3 regions of the Alicycliphilus soli genome follow, and region 1 is predicted to be linked to each of the others. Evidence: predicted binding sites of a transcription regulator. Region 1 holds the regulator's gene; each other region holds the start of a gene.
What was found. Region 1 encodes NrdR, which represses ribonucleotide reductase genes. Its sites were predicted from a motif close to CACNANATNTNGTG; they were not measured.
Positions count from the first base shown of each region.

Region 1 (3,868 bases):
CCATGTATCAACGCAATATCCTCGTCGAACAAACCGATCCTGAAGTGTGGGCCGCCATCCAGGCCGAGAACCTGCGCCAGGAACAACACATCGAGCTGATCGCCAGCGAGAACTACGCCTCGCCCGCCGTCATGGCCGCGCAGGGCTCGCAACTGACCAACAAGTACGCCGAGGGCTACCCCGGCAAGCGCTACTACGGCGGCTGCGAGAACGTGGACGTGATCGAGCAGCTCGCCATCGACCGCATCAAGCAGCTGTTCGGCGCCGAGGCCGCCAACGTGCAGCCCAACTCGGGCTCGCAGGCCAACCAGGCCGTGTTGATGGCGTTCCTCAAGCCCGGCGACACCATTCTGGGCATGAGCCTGGCCGAGGGCGGTCACCTGACGCACGGCATGGCGCTGAACATGTCGGGCAAGTGGTTCAACGTGGTCTCCTACGGCCTGAATGCACAGGAAGAGATCGACTACGACGCGTTCGAGGCCAAGGCGCGCGAGCACAAGCCCAAACTCATCATCGGCGGCGCATCGGCCTACGCGCTGCGCATCGACTTCGAGCGCATGGCGCGCGTGGCCAAGGAAGTCGGCGCCATCTTCTGGGTGGACATTGCCCATTACGCCGGCCTGGTGGTCGCAGGCGAGTACCCCAACCCCGTGCCGTTCGCCGACGTGGTCACCTCCACCACGCACAAGAGCCTGCGCGGCCCGCGCGGCGGCATCATCCTGATGAAGGCCGAGCATGAGAAGGCCATCAACAGCGCCATCTTCCCTGGCCTGCAGGGCGGCCCGCTCGAGCATGTGATCGCCGCCAAGGCCGTGGCCTTCAAGGAGGCACTGTCGCCCGAGTTCAAGGCCTACCAACAGCAGGTGACCAGGAATGCCAAGGTGTTCGCCCAGACGCTGACCGAGCGGGGTCTTCGCATCGTCAGCGGCCGCACCGAAAGCCATGTGATGCTGGTGGACCTGCGTGCCAAGGGCATCACCGGCAAGGAGGCCGAGGCCGCCCTGGGCAAGGCGCACATCACCATCAACAAGAACGCCATCCCCAACGACCCGCAAAAGCCCATGGTGACCAGCGGCGTGCGCGTGGGCACGCCGGCGATTACCACGCGCGGCTTCAAGGAAGAGGAAACGCGCATCACCGCCAACCTGATGGCCGATGTGCTGGACAACCCGCACGACGAGGCCAACCTGGCCGCCGTGCGGGCCAAGGTGCAGGCGCTGACCAGCCGCTTCCCGGTCTATCGCTGATACGGCCCCCGAGCCGCCGCCGCGATGAGGTGCCCTTTCTGCAGCCACCAGGACACCCAGGTCATCGAGACCCGTGTGTCCGAGGACGGGGACTTCATCCGCCGCAGGCGCCAATGCGGCGCCTGTGAAAAGCGCTTCACGACCTACGAGCGGCCCGAGGTCAATTTCCCCACCGTCGTCAAGAAGGACGGCCGCCGCGTCGAATACGACCGCAACAAGCTGCTCGGCTCCTTCAAGCTGGCGCTGCGCAAACGCCCGGTGAGCACGGTGCAGATCGACTCGGCCATCGAGCGCATCGAGGAAAAGCTGCTGCACCTGGGCCAGCGCGAGGTGATCTCCGCCCGCATCGGCGAACTGGTGATGCGCGAGCTGAAGAAACTCGACAAGGTGGCCTACATCCGCTACGCGAGCGTCTACCGCAGCTTCGAGGACATCGACGAATTCCGCGCGCTCGTCGACGAGGTGCGCAAGTAACCGCGCTACTCATTCAATAGCTGCCAGCGGTTGATGGACAAGCGCTGGAGCCACTTTTTACTCAAATACTCGCGGGAATCGGCGGCACGGCCTGATGCACGTCGCCACACTGCGCGCGCTGGCGCAGCGCATGGTCCATGAGCACCAGCGCCAAGAGCGCCTCGGCAATCGGCGCGGCGCGTATGCCGACGCAGGGGTCGTGACGCCCCTTGGTGATGACCTCGGTGCTCTGGCCGTGGATGTCGATGGACTCGCGCGGGCTGATGATGGAGCTGGTCGGCTTGATGGCCAGCTGCACCTCGATGTCCTGGCCCGTGCTGATGCCGCCGAGGATGCCGCCCGCGTTGTTGCTCGCAAAGCCCTGGGGCGTGAGCGAGTCGCCATGCGTGGTGCCGCGCTGGGCCACGCTCGCAAAGCCCGCGCCTATCTCCACGCCCTTGACGGCGTTCAGCCCCATCATCACGTAGGCGATGTCGGCGTCGAGCTTGTCGTAGAGCGGCTCGCCCAGGCCCACGGGCACGCCGCTGGCTTGCACGCGGATGCGCGCGCCGCAGGAGTCGCCGCTCTTGCGCAGCGCATCCATGTAGTCCTCGTATTGCTGCACATCAGCCACGGGGGCGAAGAACGGGTTGTTGGGCACATGCTCCCAGCCCTCGAAAGGGATGGGCAGCTCGCCCAGCTGCGTCATGCAGGCGCGAAAGCGCGTGCCGTATTTCTCGGCCAGCCATTTCTTGGCCACGGCACCGGCAGCCACGGTGGGCGCCGTCAGGCGCGCGGACGAGCGCCCGCCGCCGCGCGGGTCGCGCAGGCCGTACTTGTGCCAATAGGCGTAGTCGGCATGGCCCGGGCGGAAGCTCTGGGCGATGTTGCCGTAGTCCTTGCTGCGCTGGTCCTGGTTGCGGATCAGGAGCGCGATCGGCGTGCCCGTGGTCTTGCCCTCGTAGACGCCCGAGAGGATTTCGACCGCATCGGGCTCGTTCCTCTGCGTCACATGGCGGCTGGTGCCGGGGCGGCGACGGTCCAGGTCGGCCTGGATGTCGGCCTCGCACAGCGCCATGCCCGGTGGGCAGCCGTCGATCACGCAGCCAATGGCCGGGCCATGGGATTCACCGAAGTTGGTGACGCAGAAAAGGGTGCCAAGGGTGTTGCCGCTCATAGGGGCGAGATTATCCCCGAGCGGCCTCAACTATGAAAAAAATAGCTTCCAGCGCTTGTCGGACGGGCGCTGGAAGCCGATTTGATCCAAAGGTCAGTGGGCGGGCGGCGTTTCTTCCTGCGGCCAGTCGCGGATATAGGCCTTGAGCAGGCGGTTCTCGAAGTTCTGGCTGTCCACCACGGCCTTGGCCACGTCATAGAAGCTCACCACGCCCATGAGCATGCGCTGGTCCATCACCGGCATGTAGCGCGCATGGCAGCCCAGCATCATGCGGCGCACCTCGTCCATGTCGGTCTCCAGCGTGCAGGTCACGGGGGCGTCGTCCATGGCCGTGCGGACCAGCATGGTGCCGACGCCGCCGCCGTTCCTCACCAGCATCTGGATCACCTCACGGAAGGTCAGCATGCCCACCAGGTCGCCATGCTCCATGACCACCAGCGAGCCAATGTCCTTCTCGGCCATGGTTTCCACGGCGCGGGCCAGTGGCTCGTCCGGACTCACGGTGTAGAGGGTGTTGCCTTTGAGGCGCAGGATGTCGCTGACTTTCATGGGGAACTCCGGGTGGCGCCGCGGGCGCCGCGTGCAGACTGATGGCGGGGAAATATAGCCCACAATGGCGCGCAGTTTCACCACCCTGGAGACATGGATGCCCGGATACTCCGACCCCGGCTTTGACACCCTCGCCCTGCACGCGGGCGCGCAGCCCGACCCCGCCACGGGCGCGCGCGCCGTGCCCATCCATCTGACGACCTCGTTCGTCTTCGAGTCCAGCGACCATGCCGCCTCCCTGTTCAACATGGAGCGCGCGGGCCATGTGTACAGCCGCATCAGCAACCCCACGAACGCCGTGCTCGAGCAGCGCGTGGCCGCGCTCGAGGGCGGCGTGGGCGCGATCGCCACGGCCAGCGGCCAGGCGGCGCTGCACCTGGCCATCTGCACGCTGATGGGCGCGGGCGGCCATATCGTGGCGAGCACGGCGCTCTATGGCGGC
Region 1 is NZ_CP160388.1:2,805,499-2,809,366, forward strand. Features, by position in the region: gene glyA (serine hydroxymethyltransferase) at 3-1,247, shown strand; gene nrdR (transcriptional regulator NrdR) at 1,272-1,721, shown strand; gene aroC (chorismate synthase) at 1,783-2,877, opposite strand; gene ABUE11_RS13285 (CBS domain-containing protein) at 2,971-3,426, opposite strand; gene ABUE11_RS13290 (O-acetylhomoserine aminocarboxypropyltransferase) at 3,524-3,868, shown strand, end outside.

Region 2 (3,868 bases), 1.2 Mb from region 1:
TTCTGGGCGCTGGTCGTGGTCTGCGTGGGCTCGTTCATCGGCAACTACCTGACGATTGCCCATGTCATGCCCCAGGAGTGGAACTTCTGGCTCGGCCACCAGGGCTATGAATATGTCGACCTGGGCCGCCTGTGGCAGATCGGCAAGTTCGCCGGCATCGCCTTCTGGCTGGTGCTGATGGCACGCGCCATCTTCCCCGCACTGCTGGCCCCCAACGGCCAGGACAAGAACCTGCTGGCCCTGCTGACCTCCTCGGTCGTGTGTATCGGCCTGTTCTACGGCACCGGCCTGTTCTACGGCGAGCGCACCCACATCTCGGTGATGGAGTACTGGCGCTGGTGGGTGGTGCACCTGTGGGTGGAGGGCTTCTTTGAAGTGTTCGCCACCACGGCACTGGCCTTCATCTTCTCGACCCTGGGCCTGGTGTCCTATCGCATGGCCACGGCCGCCAGCCTGGCTTCGGCGTCCCTCTTCATGCTGGGCGGCGTGCCCGGCACCTTCCACCACCTGTACTTTGCCGGCACCACCACCCCGGTGATGGCCGTCGGTGCATCCTTCAGCGCGCTCGAAGTGGTGCCGCTGGTGGTGCTGGGCCACGAGGCCTGGGAGCACTGGAGCCTGCAGCACAAGGCAGAGTGGATGCGTCGTCTGCGCTGGCCGCTGATGTGCTTCGTGGCCGTGGCCTTCTGGAACATGCTCGGTGCCGGTGTCTTCGGCTTCATGATCAACCCGCCGATCTCGCTGTACTACATCCAGGGCCTGAACACCACGCCCGTGCACGCCCACGCCGCCCTGTTCGGTGTCTATGGCTTCCTGGCCCTGGGCTTCACGCTGCTGGTGCTGCGCTATGTGCGCCCGAACATGGAATTCAACGAGCGCCTGATGAAGACCGGCTTCTGGTGGCTCAACGCCGGCCTGGTGCTGATGATCGCCACCAGCCTGCTGCCCATCGGCCTGTTCCAGTTCCACGCCAGCGTGACCCACGGCCTGTGGTACGCCCGCAGCGAGGAATTCCTGCAGCAGCCCTTCCTCGAGACGCTGCGCTGGGTGCGCACCTTTGGTGACCTGGTGTTCATCACCGGCGCCCTGTGCGTGAGCTGGCAGGTGGTGAGCGCCGTGCTGTTCGGCAGCCGCGCCCCGGCCGCCCCCAGCACCGGTGCACTGGCCGGCGCACGTCGCTGACGCCGCCATCGATCGTGGGGCCGACCAGGCCTCACGATCGAGCACAGCGATTCAATATTGATAGCTGGCCGCGCTTGCCCATAAAGCGCCGCAGCCAGTTTTGACTCCATCGGCAAGACCCTCAGGGACCGCTTGCCCTTCAGCCGGCTTCACGCCGGCTTTTTTTGTGTCCGGCGATGCGCCCCGGGTTTGCGCCTGATCAAACTACATATGGTGTTCGATATGTATCGTAAACACCATATGTAGTGTTCAAAGGCCGCCATGACCATCAGCCAACCCCTGCTCGCCACCCTGCCGCGCGACGTCATCCAGAGAAACGGCGAGCGTACCGCCTTCGATGCCGCCCGCATCCGCTCCGCCATCGCCCGCGCGGGCAACGCCACGGGCGAGTTCGGCCAGGACGAGGCGCAGCTGCTCACGGCCCAGGCGACCAAGGTGCTGATCCACCGCTTCCGCGGCGAGGCGCCGACCATAGAGCAGATCCAGGACGTGGTCGAGCAGACCCTGATCGCCGCCAACCACCTGGGCACGGCCCGCGCCTACATCGCCTACCGCGAGCGCCACGCCACCCTGCGCGCCGACCGCCAGACCCTGGTGCATGTGGAGAGTTCGATCAACGAATACCTCACGCGCGCCGACTGGCGCGTGAATGCCAACGCCAACCAGGGCTACTCGCTCGGCGGGCTGATCCTCAACGTGGCGGGCAAGGTCACGGCCAACTACTGGCTCTCGCATGTCTATGCGCCCGAGATCGGCGAGGCGCACAGGAGCGGCGACATCCACATCCACGACCTGGACATGCTCAGCGGCTACTGCGCCGGCTGGTCGCTGCGCACGCTGTTGCACGAGGGCCTGAACGGCGTGCCCGGCAAGGTCGAGGCCGGGCCGGCCAAACACATGGGCTCGGCCGTGGGCCAGATCGTCAACTTCCTCGGCACGCTGCAAAACGAATGGGCCGGCGCGCAGGCGTTCTCGTCGTTCGACACCTACATGGCGCCCTTTGTGCGCAAGGACGGCATGGGCTACGCCGCCGTGCGCCAGTGCATGCAGGAGCTGATCTACAACCTCAACGTGCCCTCGCGCTGGGGCACGCAGACGCCGTTCACCAACCTGACCTTCGACTGGACCTGCCCCGAGGACCTGCGCGAACAGGTGCCGGTGATCGGCGGCGAGGAAATGCCCTTCACCTACGGCGAGCTGCAGGCCGAGATGGATCTCATCAACCGCGCCTACATCGACGTCATGACCACGGGCGACGCCAAGGGCCGGGTGTTCACCTTCCCCATCCCCACCTACAACATCACGCCCGACTTTCCCTGGGAGAGCGAGAACGCCGCCGCGCTGTTCGAGATGACGGCCAAGTACGGCCTGCCCTACTTCCAGAACTTCGTGAACTCCGAGCTCTCGCCCAACATGGTGCGCTCCATGTGCTGCCGTCTGCAGCTCGATCTGCGCGAGCTCCTGAAGCGCGGCAACGGCCTGTTCGGCAGCGCCGAGCAGACCGGCAGCCTGGGCGTGGTCACCGTCAACTGCGCGCGCTTAGGGTATCTGCACGCGGGCGACGAGGCCGGCCTGTTCGCGGCCCTGGACCGCCTGCTGGAACTGGGCAAGCAAAGCCTGGAGGTCAAGAGGAAGCTCATCCAGCGCCTCATGGACCAGGGGCTGTTCCCCTACACCAAGCGCTATCTCGGCACGCTGCGCAACCATTTCTCCACCCTGGGCGTGAACGGCATCAACGAGATGGTGCGCAACTTCACGCACGATGCCCACGACATCACGAGCGACTGGGGCCATGCCTTCGCCCTGCGCCTCTTGGACCATGTGCGCGCGCGCATCGTGCAGTTCCAGGAGGAGACCGGCCACCTCTACAACCTCGAGGCCACGCCCGCCGAGGGCACGACCTACCGCTTCGCCAAGGAAGACAAGAAGCGCTGGCCGCAGATTCTGCAGGCCGGCAGCGACGCACAGCCCTACTACACCAACAGCTCGCAGCTGCCCGTGGGCTTTACCGACGACCCCTTCGAGGCCCTGGCGCGCCAGGAGGCCTTGCAGGGCAAATACACCGGCGGCACCGTGCTGCACCTGTACATGGGCGAGCGCATCAGCAGCGGCGCCGCCTGCCGCGAGCTGGTCAAGCGCGCGCTGACCAACTTCCGCCTGCCCTACATCACCGTCACGCCCACCTTCTCCATCTGCCCCACCCACGGCTACCTGGAAGGCGAGCACAAGTTCTGCCCGAAGTGCGACGCGGAGCGCCTGGCAGAAAAGCGCCGTCAACTGCAGGCCGCGTGACCCGGGCCTTTCTCCCTCTCCCCTCGCGGGAGAGGACCGGGGAGAGGGGGCGTGGGTCACGGGCGCTGCGTGTGCATCCCCCCTCTCCCCCGGCCCCTCTCCCACAGGGGGAGAGGGGAGTGAATACAAGGCAAATCGAGCACTAGCGCTTATTCAGCAAACGCAAACAGCTATCAAAATCATAGTTAACCACCACCAAGGAGCTCACCATGACCCATTTCTCCACCCAAGAGACCACCGCCCTGGCCGCCGCCGACGTGCAGCTGCTTGACAGCGAACGCCAGCCCTGCGAGGTCTGGACCCGCGTCATGGGCTACCACCGCCCGGTGGCCAGCTTCAACGTCGGCAAGCAGGGCGAGCACAACGAGCGCCAGTTCTTCAGCGAAGCCAGCCG
Region 2 is NZ_CP160388.1:132,760-136,627, forward strand. Features, by position in the region: gene ABUE11_RS00605 (nitric-oxide reductase large subunit) at 1-1,182, shown strand, start outside; gene ABUE11_RS00610 (ribonucleoside triphosphate reductase) at 1,444-3,474, shown strand; gene nrdD (anaerobic ribonucleoside-triphosphate reductase) at 3,684-3,868, shown strand, end outside.
Region 2: a site for NrdR is predicted at 1,417-1,430, ahead of ABUE11_RS00610 (ribonucleoside triphosphate reductase). Genes of this name have one in related genera too.

Region 3 (3,868 bases), 1.7 Mb from region 1:
GAACGCCGTGGAGGCGCTGCGCGCGGGCGCATTCGACTACCTGACCAAGCCCGTGGACCTGAAGCAGTTCCGCTCGGTCGTGGCATCGGCCATACAGGGCACGGGCGGCGTGCTGGCGGCCGCCAGGGCCACCCCCGGCGACAGCCCCGGGGCGGCCGCGGACAATCCCACGCTGGCACGCCTGATAGGCGATTCGGTCGCGATGCGCAACGTCAAGCAGCGCATCGCCAAGGTGGCACGCAGCATGGCGCCGGTGCTGGTCCATGGCGAATCGGGCACGGGCAAGGAGCTCGTCGCACGCGCCCTGCATGCGAGCAGCCAGCGCGCCGGCGGACCAATGATCGCGGTGAACTGCGGCGCCATCCCCGAGAGTCTGCTGGAGGCCGAATTCTTCGGCGCACGCAAGGGCTCCTACACGGGCGCCAGCAGCGATCGCGAGGGGTTTTTTCAGGCCGCGCGCGGCGGCACGCTGTTCCTCGACGAGATCGGTGACCTGCCGCTGGCCATGCAGTCCAAGCTGCTGCGCGCGATTCAGGAGCGCAGCATCCGCCCCCTGGGCGCGACGCAGGAGGAAGCGGTGGACGTGCGCATCGTCAGCGCCACGCACCGCGACCTGGCCGCCGATGTGCAGGCAGGGCGCTTCCGCCAGGATCTGTACTACCGACTGAACGTGATCGAACTGGTGATTCCACCGCTGCGCGAGCGCCGCGAGGATCTGCCCGCGTTGTGCGAGGCCCTGCTCGCACGCATCGCACAGGAGTCGGGCATCAAGGTACCGCGCCTGAGCGAGGCGGCGCTTGCGCGCATCGCCCAGCATCCGCTCACGGGCAATGTGCGCGAACTCGAGAACCTGCTGCACCGTGCCGTGGCCCTGAGCGACGGGCAGGAGCTGCATATCGATCTCCCCGCGCCCGCCACCATGGAACCCGGCACATCGCTACCCCAGGCGCAAGCCGCGGACGCGCCCACGCCCCCGACACCCATGACCGCCGGCGCCACAGCGCGCACCGATGGACTGCGCGCCTGGCTGGACGCGCAGGAGCGAAGCCTCCTGGAGCAGACCCTGCGCGAGACGGTCAATGACCAGACGGCCACGGCCACGCGCCTGGGGCTGAGCGTGCGCCAGCTGCGCTACCGCATGCAGCGCCTGCACATCCCTGTTCCGCGAGACGAAGCCCCCCATGGCGCCACGCAGTGAACCCGTGACGCAACCGACCGCACCATGGCAGGGCGGCTGGTACCGAGGCGCACACCGTCTCCCGTCCCCCAACCACGGCAGGCGACCGGAGGGCGCCGTCATCGACCTGATCGTCGTGCACTCGATCAGCCTGCCGCCGGGCGAATACGGCGGCCAGGCCGTGCAGCAGCTGTTCACGAACCGGCTGGACTGGGACGCGCATCCCTACTTCGCGTCCATCCGCGGACTGGAGGTGTCGGCCCATTTCTTCATCGCCAGGGACGGCCGGCTGTGGCAGTTCGTGGACGTTGACAGGCGCGCCTGGCATGCCGGGCGCTCGCACTATCGCGGACGCGACGCGTGCAACGACGACTCCATCGGCATCGAGCTCGAAGGCCTGGAAGGCCTGATCTTTGAGGCCGCACAGTACCGCTGTCTGCTGCGCCTGTGCCGGGCCCTCGCGCAACGCCACCCCATCCGTTACATCGCCGGCCACGAACATGTTGCGCCCCATCGCAAGCAAGACCCCGGCCCGGGCTTTGACTGGCCATGGCTGCGGCACGCGTTCGCCGGCTCGGGGATTGTGTTTCCACCTGTTGCCACGCCGCTGAACAGCCGCGCACGCTGAGCGCGAAGGGCGCCCACACATGCCCCGCCTGCTCCCTCGACGCCGGGGGCATGGGTAGTTTTTTCCTCATTGGACGCAGATTCGAAGAATCGGGCACCATACGGATATACACTACCAATAGTGTCTTGAATCGCAAAGATACCATAGATATAGTGTTACGCAGCACACTCACGCGTCACCACCCCGCCCACCGGCAGCTGCCTGCCCGGCGCGGCCAACCCCAGGACACAGCCCAGAGGAACCCATGCAAGTTGCGCCCGTTCACGCCCATACCCAGCCCACAACACCCTCGCAAACCACGGCCACGCCCGCTCCCGACATCGCTGGCGATACATTCAGTCACTACCAAATCATTCGGCGCAATGGTGCGGTCGTGCCGTTTGAGCCGCAGAAGATCGCCGTGGCCATGATGAAGGCCTTTCTCGCCGTGCATGGCACGCAGGGCGCGGCCTCGGCCAGCGTGCGCGAGGTCGTGGACGAGCTGACCCGCACGGTGGTTCGCGCGCTGATGCGCTCGCGCCCCAGCGGCGGCACCTTCCACATCGAGGACGTGCAGGATCAGGTGGAGCTGGGCCTGATGCGCGGCAGCCACCATGAGGTGGCGCGCGCCTATGTGCTGTACCGCGAGCGCCGCGCCCAGGAGCGCGCGCAGAAGAAGGAGCAGCTGCACCCGCAAATGCCCGCGCTGTACGTGCAGGACCGTGGCCAGCGCGTGGAGCTCGATGTGCTGCGCCTGCAGGCACTGATCGAGTCCGCCTGCGCCAATCTGGGCCAGGAGGTGCAGGCCGCCCCGATCACCGCCGAGACCATGCGCAACCTGTACGACGGCGTGCCCATGGACGAGGTGTACAAGGCATCGATCCTCGCGGCGCGCACGCTGATCGAGAAGGACCCCGGCTACAGCTACGCCACGGCGCGCCTGCTGCTGCACACCATCGTGCGCGAAGTGCTGGGCCAGGGCGTGCAGCCGGCCGACATGCAGGCGGCGTACCAGGGCTACTTCGCCGGCTTCATCCAGAAGGGCGTCGATCACGAGCTGCTCAACCCCGAGCTCCTGACGTTCGACCTGCCGCGCCTGGCCCAGGCGATCAAGGCCGAGCGCGACCAGCAGTTCGACTATCTGGGCCTGCAGACGCTGTACGACCGCTACTTCCTGCACGTGAGCAAGACGCGCATCGAACTGCCCCAGGCCTTCTTCATGCGCGTGGCCATGGGCCTGGCGCTGCAGGAGGACGACCGCAACGCGCGCGCCATCGAGTTCTACGAGCTGCTGTCCTCGTTCGACTTCATGAGCAGCACGCCCACGCTGTTCAACAGCGGCACGCTGCGCTCGCAGCTGTCGTCCTGCTACCTGACCACGGTGCCCGACGAGCTCGGCGGCATCTACGAATCCATCAAGGAAAACGCCCTGCTGTCCAAGTTCGCCGGAGGCCTGGGCAACGACTGGACGCGCGTGCGCGCGCTGGGCGCGCGCATCAAGGGCACGAACGGCGAGTCGCAGGGCGTGGTGCCCTTCCTCAAGGTCGTCAACGACACGGCCGTGGCCGTGAACCAGGGCGGCAAGAGAAAGGGCGCGGTCTGCACCTATCTGGAGAGCTGGCATCTCGACATCGAGGAGTTCCTGGAACTGCGCAAGAACACCGGCGACGACCGCCGCCGCACGCACGACATGAACACGGCCAACTGGATTCCCGACCTGTTCATGAAGCGCGTCATCGACAAGGGCCAATGGACGCTGTTCTCGCCGTCGGACGTGCCCGACCTGCACGACCTCTACGGCCAGGCCTTCGAGCGCGCCTACACGGCCTATGAGGCCAAGGCCGACAGCGGCGAGCTCAGGCTGTTCAAGCGCGTGCCCGCCGTGGACCTGTGGCGCAAGATGCTGTCCATGCTGTTCGAGACCGGCCACCCCTGGATCACGTTCAAGGACCCGTGCAACATCCGCTCGCCCCAGCAGCATGTGGGCGTGGTGCATTCGAGCAACCTGTGCACCGAGATCACGCTCAACACCAGCGACACCGAGACCGCCGTGTGCAACCTGGGCTCGGTGAACCTTGCCCAGC
Region 3 is NZ_CP160388.1:688,621-692,488, reverse strand. Features, by position in the region: gene ABUE11_RS03245 (sigma-54 dependent transcriptional regulator) at 1-1,198, shown strand, start outside; gene ampD (1,6-anhydro-N-acetylmuramyl-L-alanine amidase AmpD) at 1,182-1,805, shown strand; gene ABUE11_RS03235 (ribonucleoside-diphosphate reductase subunit alpha) at 2,050-3,868, shown strand, end outside.
Region 3: a site for NrdR is predicted at 1,947-1,960, ahead of ABUE11_RS03235 (ribonucleoside-diphosphate reductase subunit alpha). Genes of this name have one in related genera too.